3 regions of the Moorella sp. E308F genome follow, and region 3 is predicted to be linked to each of the others. Evidence: riboswitches for the same ligand, from Rfam matches in the RefSeq annotation. Region 3 holds a riboswitch; each other region holds the start of a gene.
The links. Region 3 has a riboswitch for cyclic di-GMP ahead of E308F_RS03940 (ATP-binding protein). Riboswitches for the same ligand answer to the same signal wherever they lie in the genome.
Positions count from the first base shown of each region.

Region 1 (3,603 bases), on a different contig from region 3:
TTGCAGAGAACCTCTATAAGCTTTACGACTTCATGTATCGTCACCTGGTCCAGGCTAACGTAAAAAAGAGCGCAACTATGATTAATGAAGTAATCGACCTGTTACAGCAGCTGCGCGACACCTGGGAAGAAGCGACAAAAAAATACCAGTCCCACGATTATCGCACCAGAGTTGGGATGAACTGGCAGGGCTGATAATGAGCGAGATAGAAATAGTGGCCAGGCGGCTTTTGCAGGCGTATTATCAGGAAATAGAACTGATGCAGGTATGGCAGCAAAACTTAGAGCAACAACAGCAAGCCATTCAAGCCGGCGTCTGGGATGAATTAAATAATCTCATAGCAGAAGCCGCTTCCTGGAGGGAAAGGCTGACCCGGGCGCGGCAGGCTACCCGGCAGCTTGAAGAATTCCTGGTATTAGTTTCAGGGTGTGAAGCTCTGGAGTGGGAAAAGATTGAGTTCCTGCCAGAGGCAACCCGCCAGGAGCTGGCCGGGGCTACCCGGCAGGTGCGATCCCTTTGGGAGGAATGCCGGCATTTGCAGGAAGCTAATCTAAAAAATATACAAAAAGCTATGGCAGCGATTAAGTTGGAATTGGAGCAGGTACAAACAGCCCGGCAAATGGCCCGGGCCTACAGACGGGAAAATAAAACCGCTGTACCCCGGTGTCTGGACCGGCGGCTATGAGTTAAGAAGGGGCAGCGAGCGGGGGCAGGAGAAGGAAGACCATGAGCAAGCAGATTGAAATAACAAAACTATCAAGCCGGGGGCAGGTAGTTATCCCGAAAGAGATCCGGCAGCAGCTGGGATGGGAAACGGGCGATCACGTGGCTGTGGAAGTGCAGGGGGATATGGTAATCCTGCGGCGCCTGCAGCTGGAAAGCTGCCGGCAAGAAAGGCACCAGCAGGTGAGGATGAGTTTAATCAAGTAGATGAAGAAACGGGTGCGGGGAAAGCGGTAAAAGCCCGGGGCTAATCTCCCGGTAAAATATCCTGGACGGGAATGTTTAGCCCCGGGAAAGCCAGCGGTGAAATATGGTCGCCGCGCCCGTATTCTTTAACCTCTCTATACCCGGAGGGCGAAGGCAGGCGATAGGCAGTCACCTGCTGCGCCTGCAGGTTAACCAGCCATACTTCCTTAACCCCACCCTTTGCATAGAGGTTTGCCTTTACTTCGCGGTCATAAGCCATCGAAGTGTCGGACACCTCGACTAACAACAATACGTCCTCCGGCCGGGGGTGGAAAGAAGCATAATAATCATCACGGGCCTTAAGCAACATCAAGTCAGGCTGGGGTTCCGAGTGTTGGTCCAGGCGTAAAGGGTTGTTGGTGTCTACCAGGGCATTATCGCCTATTTTGGTGCTAAAGATATGAAGCAGCCGTCTGACACACGCGGCGTGCCTGGTCCCTATCGGCACCATCTCTATAATCTCCCCCTCGATCAGCTCTACCCGGTCGTCTTCTCCCAGGATGCCTGCCCGGGCCATCTGGTAAAACTCCTCAACAGTAAAACGTCGGCGAGGAACCTCGACTGCCGCCATTCTTTAGACCCCCCTTTCTTCTGTCCTTCCCTTAATGTTATATATTATAGCCCTATATCCTTTCCAGGATGATTGTCGTATCTATACCGAATCCCAGGCCGGTTGGGATGGCTATATTATACCACAGTTGGAAGCGAAATCTTTAGAGGAAAGAAAAATAGGAAGCTGTTCCCGGAGGGGTGGAACGGCTCATTTTTTTGGTTGATTTTCTCCCGACATGCAGGAATTTGGCAAATCGTGTTGAATAAATATCGAAAATACAACGGTAAAATTTTCTTACTCCGGGCGTCAAGGGCAAGCTCTCCGAAAGGGGATGCGCGCAAAGCCATGGGTCTAAGGTCCGTGTCTTCCGGGGCAGGGCTTGTACGCTTCTTGTTTCTAGCCCCGGGGTGAAGGACTATGACTGCCAGGCCGCCGTTCCCGGTTCCTTTGAGACGCCCGGTAAACGGGCTTTTCTTTTAGGACTAAAGTCCCAGACTAATTTGGGCCTTAAGCCCGATACCCAAATTCCCATAGAAATGCTAAAGTGGTAACCGCTGGAGAAAAATATCGTTTTTCCGGGAAAGAGGGGGAAACCTGGATGTTTATGACGCCGGCTTTATATGTCCTGGAAAAGGCCCTGGACACGGCGGCTTTACGCCAGCGGGTCATCGCCCACAACATCGCCAACGTCAATACCCCGGGCTTCAAGCGCTATGATGTCTCCTTTGAAGAGAAACTCGGCCAGGCCCTGGGACTGGAGCCGGGTCTAACCCTGTACCGTACGAACCCCTATCATCTGCCGTCAGCCAGTCTGGATCTTACCCCGGAGGTTAATCAGGATAACAGCACCACGATGCGTCAGGACGGCAATAACGTAGATATCGACCGGGAGATGGTCGACCTGGCCCAGAACAGCTTGAACTTTAACTTTGCCGTCCAGCAGCTAAACGGCCGGCTGGCCATGCTGCGCTATGTGATTAACGAAGGGAGGCGGTAGGGGTGGAATTATTGCCGGCCCTGGCTATCAGCGCTTCCGGCCTTACGGCCGAGCGCCTGCGCCTGGACCTAATTGCCAACAATCTAGCCAATATCAATACCACCAGGACACCCCGGGGCGGCCCCTACCGGCGGCAGGTGCCGGTTTTTGCGGAGAAACTGCGGGAAGCGCTGGGACAGTCGCCGGACCAGGCTCCGGGCAGGGGAGTGGAGGTCGCGGCTATTGTTGAGGATAACACGCCGCCCCGCCTGGTATACGACCCGTCGCACCCGGATGCCGACCCTGATGGTTATGTGGCATTGCCCAATATCAATATCGTTAATGAAATGGTGGACATGATCACCGCCACCAGGGCCTATGAGGCCAACGTCACCGTCCTTAATGCGGCCAAGGCCATGACCATGAAGGCCCTGGAGATCGGGCGTTAGAGGTATGGTATGGCTGCCGCCCCAGCCATGAAGTATGAAAATATATGGCTGGGAAAAGGGGCTGGAGGGTACAGGCGGAGGGCGACTTGGTTCGAGGCGTCAGCAAACTCAGCGAAGCCGTAGCGAGGCGGCGGTGAACGGGATGGGGATCGTAACGTGGCTTAGGAATAAGAAGTAGCACACCCCGTGATGCATGATTGAAACGCCAAAAGTTTAGCCACCCCCGCCGCCGAGCAAGGCTGAGCGCTAAGTTTGCTAGCTGAGAACCACCGGAGCCCGGAGGCTGTACCCTCCAGCCTGAAGGAAGCTGGGTTATAACTTTCAGGAGGAAAATGCACATGCTCCTTTCACCTGTATCCCTTTTAATGCCGGCTCCCCTTCAGGAGAGCCAGCAGTCCCGGCCCGTTCCCCAGGGTACAGGAGCCGTAGCCGGGTCTTTTGCAGAAATCCTGATGGAAAAACTGGGGGAAATCAATACCCTGCAGCAGCAGGCCGATGCCCTCACCCAGGAGTACCTGGCCGGTAAAATCGAGGACGTTCACCAGGTCATGCTGGCCCTGGAACAGGCCAACCTTTCCCTCCAGCTGGCCGTGCAGGTGCGCAATAAGGTCGTGGAGGCTTACCAGGAAATCTCCCGCATGCAGTTCTAGTGCCGT
Region 1 is NZ_BJKN01000003.1:366,079-369,681, forward strand. Features, by position in the region: gene fliS (flagellar export chaperone FliS) at 1-194, shown strand, start outside; gene flgN (flagellar export chaperone FlgN) at 197-685, shown strand; gene E308F_RS14565 (AbrB/MazE/SpoVT family DNA-binding domain-containing protein) at 727-930, shown strand; gene E308F_RS14570 (Uma2 family endonuclease) at 971-1,540, opposite strand; cyclic di-GMP riboswitch class I at 1,824-1,959, shown strand; gene flgB (flagellar basal body rod protein FlgB) at 2,121-2,519, shown strand; gene flgC (flagellar basal body rod protein FlgC) at 2,522-2,947, shown strand; gene fliE (flagellar hook-basal body complex protein FliE) at 3,286-3,597, shown strand.
Region 1: it holds a riboswitch for cyclic di-GMP, as region 3 does, so the genes downstream of both, flgB (flagellar basal body rod protein FlgB) here and E308F_RS03940 (ATP-binding protein) in region 3, are expected to answer to the same signal.

Region 2 (3,603 bases), 120 kb from region 3:
GCGAGACGGGCTGGCAGGCGCCGGGTGCCGGTGCCCGGACACCCGCGGGAAGCCCGCCGCCCGCACCGGGAGAAGGGGCGGCGGAGGTGTCCCCGGCTCCCGGTGGGGCAGCGCCGGCGCCGGGAGGCTCCCAGCAGCCCCAGACCTCTCCCGGGCTGCCCGAGCAGGAGAACCAGGTCTGGCAGGAGTACGCGCCGCGCCTCCTGGCCCTGCAGGAGGAGTACCAGGGCCGCCTGGACGCCCTGCTGGCCCGCGCCTATGCCGACTACCAGCGCCATAAAAACGACAGGGCTAAGCTCCTTTCCCTGGCCGCCTACTACATCAAGGAGGGCACGGCCCTGGAAAGGGAGGCCGACGGCGCCTTCAACAGCATCGCCGCCGCCATGGAAGCAGAACTGAAAGAACGCCACCTGCCCCTGACCATGGTCCAGGACCTGCGGCGCCGGTACCGGGACTTAAAGCAGCAGCGGCGAAGGGCCATCTTCAGCCGCGCCTGGGAATTAATTAATTCCCAGGCAAATTTTTCTCTGGAAAAGAAGGAAATTGTTTCTTGACGGCGAATATAAGAGAAACCAGTGGGACTAAAGTCTTATACAATCTGGTACTTATCTAGGACCATAGTCATGTTATCGTCTTATATAAAGTGGTGATATCAATTTGCAGCACTGCGACGTGGCAGTAGTCGGCGCCGGACCGGCCGGCTGCAGCGCGGCGCGCCTGATTGCGGCGGTCGGTTTCCGGGTAATCATCCTGGAAGAACACAACCAGATTGGCGAACCCCTGCAGTGCTCCGGCCTCATCAGCCCCCGCACCCTGGAGCTTGCCGGTTACCAGGGGGAGCTGCGCCACGCCCTCCACGGCTTCAACCTCCACAGCCCCGCGGGTTACACCCTGGGATTCCAAACCAATAAAACCTACGCCGTGGCCGTCGACCGCGTGGCCCTGGACCGGCAGCTGGCAGACACCGCCCGGGCGGCGGGAGCGGAGCTGATCACCGGGGCCAGGGTGGGAAGATTGCAGTATGCAGGTGACGGTATAATCCTGCACGCCTCGGGAACTGCCGTCAAGGCTCGGCTGGTCATCGCCGCCGATGGGGCCCGCTCATCTTTCGCCCGCCGTTTGGGCCTCAGGCCGCGGGAGATTATCCCCCTGGCGGCGGCGGAAATAGAGCTGGGACCGGGGAGCCGGGCCCGGGAGGACGTCATCGAGCTCTTCCTGGGGCAGGACCTCGCCCCCGGCTGGTTCGGCTGGCTCTTCCCGGCGGGCAAGGGCCGGGCGCGAATCGGCGTCGGGGTAGGCCTTAAAGGCCCCAGTCCCCGGCGCTGCCTGGACATGCTGTTGAAACGCTATCCGGAATACTTCAGTAAAGCGAAGATCCTACGGTATACAAGTGGCTGCGTGCCCATCGGGCCGCCGCCCCGCTTTTACGGCGAGCGGGTGATGCTTTTAGGCGATGCCGCCGCCCAGGTAAAGCCCATCTCCGGCGGCGGCCTCTACCTGGGGCTGCACGCGGCCCGGCACTGCGCCCGCACGGCCATCCAGGCCCTGGAGCAAAAAGACTTTAGCGCCGCTGTTCTTGCGGGCTACCAGGAAGCCTGGGAAAAAGAGTTCGGCGCGGCCCTGCGCAGCGACCTGGTGCTGCGGGAATTATTCCTTTCTTTGAACGATACGAAAGCCGATTATCTCACCCGCTTTTTCGACAACAGCTTCTGGCGGCAGTTTATCGCCCGGTACGCCGACATCGACTACCCCTCGTTCCTGGTGAAAAAAATCCTGGGAACGGGGCTCCTGCCGCGTAAGTTCTTTCAACTGGCCCTAGACCTGGGCGGATTTATCGGCCGCATCGTGAACAGGGAGGGAAACCGCCGCTCCCTGCCGGCCCTGGAAGCGGGAGAGTATCAAGCAACAACATAGAAAAACCTGGAGAAAAATAATAGGCACTCAAAATGGTAAGAAACATAAGCGGAGGCTGTGAACCCTGGCCCGTATGTGGGCGCCTGGACCAGGGCGAGCCAGTGGCGCAACCGGCCGCTGTTTTGCAAATGGCGGTTTTTGTATTTTTATGGGGGTGGTTTTTTGCCGGCGGCAGTAGTCATCATGGCCGGGGGGTCGGGCGAGCGGTTCTGGCCCTACAGCAGGAAAGAGAAGCCCAAGCAGTTCCTGGAGATTGCCGGCAAGGGCAGCCTCCTCCAGCAGACGGTCCGGAGGGCCCTGCTGCTCACCTCTATAGAAAATATCTACATAGTGACGGGAAAAGAGTATACAGAGCTGGTACGCGAGCAGGTGCTGGAACTTTTGCCGGCAAACCTGCTGGTCGAGCCCGTGGGACGCGATACGGCCCCGTGCATAGCTCTAGCGGCCGCCTATCTGGCGGCAAAAAATACGGAAACAATGATGGTTGTATTGCCGGCCGACCATATGGTGCTGGATAATGACGCTTTCTGCGCGACGATCCAGGAAGGCCTGAAGGTAGCGGCAAGCACCGGCGGCCTGGTGACCGTCGGCATCCAGCCAACCCGGCCGGAAACAGGCTACGGTTACATCCATGTGGGCGTGAAGAAGATCGAGGCGGGCCGGGCCTACCCCGTCGACCGTTTTGTCGAAAAGCCCGACGCCCGCCAGGCGGCGGCCTACCTGGCCTCCGGCGAGTATTTGTGGAACAGCGGCATGTTCATCTGGCAGGTCAAAGCCATCCGAGAAGCCATCAGGCGCCACCTGCCGGAGCTGGCGGCCAGGATGGCCCCCATCGAGGCCGCCGTCGGCACAGAGGACTTTGCATGCATGCTCCGCGACCATTTCCCGAGCCTCCCCAAAATATCCATCGACTATGGGGTCATCGAAAAGGCGGACAACGTCTGGGTCGTGCCCGGCAGTTTCGGCTGGGACGACCTGGGGACCTGGACCGCCCTGGAACGGGTGATGGAGCCGGACAGCCGCGGCAACCTGATCCAGGGCCAGGCGGTGCTGCTGGATACCGAGAACGTCATCGCCAGGAACGACAACGGGGAAAAGCTGATGGTGGCCTTCGGCCTGAAAGATCTGCTCATCGTCGATATGCCCGACGTCCTTTTAGTCGCCCATAAAGACAGGGTGCCGGAGCTCAAGAAAGTGATCCAGGAGCTGCAAAAGCAGGGCCTGGGCAGGTTCTTGCACAGCCTCCTCGAGGAGGGGGACCGGGTGAGCGGCCTCCTGGCCGGCCTGGACTGGAAATGCCCTGTCGTGGAGAAGCCCTGGGGCAGGGAAATCCTGTGGACCCAGACCCCATCCTATGCCGGCAAGATCCTGCAGGTGCAGCCGGGGCACTCCTTAAGCCGCCAGTACCACCGGGAAAAGCGGGAAACCATGTGGTTTTTAAAGGGTGAAGGCGAGCTGGAGCTGGGTGGTAGGAAGATCCAGGTAAGGCCGAATATGATCTTTGACATCCCGCCGGGCACTGTCCACCGCATCCGGGCCAAAACCGGGATGGTAGTCCTGGAGGTGTCATCGCCGCATCTGGACGACGTCATCCGCCTGGAAGACGCCTACGGCCGCACGGACTTAAGAGCGGAGAATTATTAAAAGGTGAAGCATCGATGAATCCTTCTGTTTTTAAAGCCTACGATA
Region 2 is NZ_BJKN01000001.1:901,068-904,670, forward strand. Features, by position in the region: gene E308F_RS04545 (hypothetical protein) at 1-554, shown strand, start outside; gene E308F_RS04550 (NAD(P)/FAD-dependent oxidoreductase) at 658-1,914, shown strand; cyclic di-GMP riboswitch class II at 1,956-2,039, shown strand; gene E308F_RS04555 (sugar phosphate nucleotidyltransferase) at 2,077-3,558, shown strand; gene E308F_RS04560 (phosphomannomutase/phosphoglucomutase) at 3,573-3,603, shown strand, end outside.
Region 2: it holds a riboswitch for cyclic di-GMP, as region 3 does, so the genes downstream of both, E308F_RS04555 (sugar phosphate nucleotidyltransferase) here and E308F_RS03940 (ATP-binding protein) in region 3, are expected to answer to the same signal.

Region 3 (3,603 bases):
ATGTCCGGGCGGAGGTAGTCATCCTGGCCGAGGGCGCCAATTCCCTTTTAACCCAGAAGGCCGGCCTGAAAAAGGACGGCATCAATACCAACCAGCTGGCCGTAGCCGTCAAAGAGATCATTGCCCTGCCCCGGGAAAAGATTGAGGACCGCTTTAACCTGGAAGAAGGCCAGGGCTGCACCATTGAACTCCTCGGTGAAGCCACTAAAGGTATGATGGGTACGGCCTTTATCTATACCAACAAGGATTCCCTATCCGTTGGTGTAGGCGTCCTTCTGTCGAGCCTGATCCGCCGCCGTTTGAACCCCAACGATCTCCTGGAACACCTGAAAAGTCATCCCATGGTGCGGCGGCTCCTGGCCGGGGGGGAGAGCAAGGAATACCAGGGCCACCTGATTCCCGAAGGCGGCTACCGGGCCATTCCTAAACTCTATGGCAACGGCGTCCTGGTAGCCGGTGACGCCGCCATGCTGGTCAACGGGATTCACCGGGAAGGCTCGAATCTCGCCATGACCTCCGGCCTGCTGGCAGCGAAAACCATCCTGGCCGCCCGGGAAAAGGGCGACTACAGCGCGGCCAACCTGGCGCCCTACCGGGAGATGCTGGCGGAGAGCTTTGTCTTGCAAGACTTGCAGAAATACCAACGGGCCCCCTTTTTCTTTGACCAAAATCCCCACTTCTTTACCCTGTATCCGCAGCTCCTTTCCCGGGCCGCCAGGGAGTTTTTAACTGTCGATAATGTACCCAAGGGGGAAAAGCAGAAGCGCATTTGGAGAGAAATTACGGCCCAACGCAGCCGTATACAACTGGCCGGGGACCTTTACCACCTCTGGAGGGTGATGGGATGATGCGCCTGGAAGATAAACTCTTCCTCAACCGTTACCAAACGGATAAGCACCCTCACTTAAGGATCAAGGACCGGGAGGTCTGCCGCCACTGTGACGGCAGGCCCTGCACCTTTATTTGCCCGGCCCGGGTATATGTCTGGAATGAAGGGGAGAAACGGATCGAGACGGCCTACGAGGGTTGCGTGGAGTGTGGCACCTGTCGCTACGGCTGCGCCCACGATAACATTGACTGGCGTTATCCCCGCGGCGGCTTCGGCATCCTTTATAAATATGGTTAAACCAATACCTGGACTTGATTTTTTTGTATGGGCACACTTACCAGGAAAACTAATATTATGTAGTATAAGTATACTCCTGGAGGTGGCCCTATGACCATCGAGCAAATAATCAAGCTTCTCAACCTGGACCTGTCCTGGGAATACGCCGCCATGATCCAGTATATCCAGCATGCCAGCATGCTTACCGGTCCCCAGTATGTTGCTATTATCGATGAAGAGCTCCAGCATGCCCAGGAAGAACACGAGCATGCCGTAAAGTTAAGCGACAAGATCCAGTACCTGGGCGGCATTCCTACCGTCCAGGTGCAGGAAATCAAGACCTCCCTCAATAACGTAGAAATGCTGCGCCAGGACCTGGAAGCCGAGTATGACGCCCTGAATCGTTACCTGCAGCGCATTGAACAACTGGAAGCCTTGAAATTGTACGATGTCGCCCAGGTCATCAGGGAGATTGCCGTAGTTGAGCAGGAACATATTATTGACCTGGAGAAGGCCCTGGGTATCCAGAAGGTAAGATAACACCGTTTTGCCCCCTAAGCCATGGATGAAGCAACCAGTGCCATGGCAATTTTTTTGTTACGGCTCTGGCAACCATGGGCGGGGTAAATTAACGATTGCTTTTTTCCGAGAGAAGGAATTTGTTGAGCGGGGTCGAATATAAAAATATTAAAGCAAATTATTGGAGGATAATTCCAGCGATGGCAAAGAGCATAACAGAAATTAACATAAAAAATAAAAATAACCAATGGGGGGGGGGGGGGATTATATGCCTTGTATGTAAAATATTGGAAAAAAGTTTCCCCTCTATTAGCCCCCTTAAAATTACTGCAAATAACATTCCTCCCAACCCATCCAGTGTTACCTTCCATAACACCTCCAGGAACCAGAATTTCCTTGTGATTTTTCGGAAAAATGTCCAGGGGTCACTGGACAGCCGTCACCATACCTTCTCCTCTGCTCCCAGGGTTTCCTAAGAGATATCTTTCTTATGTAAATAGCTTAAAGTGTTCAAGGGCAAACCACTCGAAAGGGTGGGACGCAAAGCCATGGGTCTGTAGCCACTTGTTGGTATGACTGCCAGGCTGCCACTTTAAAGTAAAGGGCAGCCATGCGAATTACTCGTGGCTGCCTTGCTATTTCTAGATGGAACGAAGGCGGGGGCGGGTTCAGTGCAAAGGGATACAGTTACCCAAATTTTACTTGAGATAAGGAAAAAACTTCTCTTTATGGGAGAAAGAGAATCTTTAAACCTGGTTTAAAGCCAGAGCAGTAGAGGGGGGGTCAGCTATGCAAGAGTGTAGCCAGTGTGCCCGCAAGACCCCAGATCGTTCTTGTGTCGATTGCGATTATTTCATGAGCCCCGGCCCTTTACGCCGTAAGCCACCGGTACCCATAGGCATTAGCCTGGTTGCCCCCGATGGGAAACGTTATGCTGGCCGTATTCTCGTATTGAATACCATGGAACTGGGCCTGGAAACACAAGCTCCCATTCCCGGTCAATACCGGATTTATTTAAAGCAGCATCTTAGCCTGGATGTAGCAGGGGTACCGACCAAGGGCAAGGGTGACATCCACCTCTTTGATATCATAGCCGTTTACCGGGGCGAGGAAACAGCCAGCCGTCTGGGTAATGAAGAATACCGTTTACTGACGGGTAGTACGGGGGACTTCATTGAGCAAGTATCCCAATTAGTTCCCGCCCATTTACAGGACCTGGTTAAAGAACGACTGCGTGCCGAGTTAGAAAGCTCGGAGATTTTTAATGCCATGCGGTTGGGCAAGGTAATGCGTTACGAAAAGGGGCGTTTTCGCCATCTGACAGGACAGGCTGACCTGGAACTGCCCCTGCCGGCAATAGAAAATTTAATGCGCCAGGCAATACACCGGGGAACCCACTGCCGGGAAGTGATAGTAAGTGATGACGGTAAAAGGATTTTTGACCTGCACGGTATACCCCTTGACTCCCGGTCAGGGGGCCTGCTGGCCTTTGATCTTACCGAAATTATTGAAAAGGAAAGGCAGATGCGCTGCCAGGAGATGCAGGCCTACCGGGAAGCCGTGGCTGCCGTCACCAATGGGCGCCTGCAGCTTTTGACTTCAGAAGAAATGGTAGCTGTATTATCCGAGGGGAATGAACTGGCAAGGGGAGTAGTTAACAAGGCTGCTGACATAGCTTTGGCTCGCAGCAAGTTATGCAGCTTGCTACCTGCGGCTTTTAGCGCCCGCGCGTACGGCATGGCCTTATCTTTAACGGAGGCTTTGACCAATACATTAAAACACGCTACGGGTGGTGAATGGGTGGTACGGCAGACGGATGCGGCCATCCGGGTAATTATTCAAGACCAGGGCCAGGGAATTAAGATAAAAGATTTACCCAAAGCGGCTTTAATGCGACATTACTCCACAAAAAATTCTCTTGGTTGTGGGTTTACTTTAATGCTTTATTATGCTGATAAAGTTTATCTAACTACCGGTTC
Region 3 is NZ_BJKN01000001.1:782,407-786,009, forward strand. Features, by position in the region: gene E308F_RS03920 (FAD-dependent oxidoreductase) at 1-848, shown strand, start outside; gene E308F_RS03925 (ferredoxin family protein) at 848-1,126, shown strand; gene E308F_RS03930 (ferritin-like domain-containing protein) at 1,217-1,645, shown strand; cyclic di-GMP riboswitch class I at 2,130-2,216, shown strand; gene E308F_RS03940 (ATP-binding protein) at 2,414-3,603, shown strand, end outside.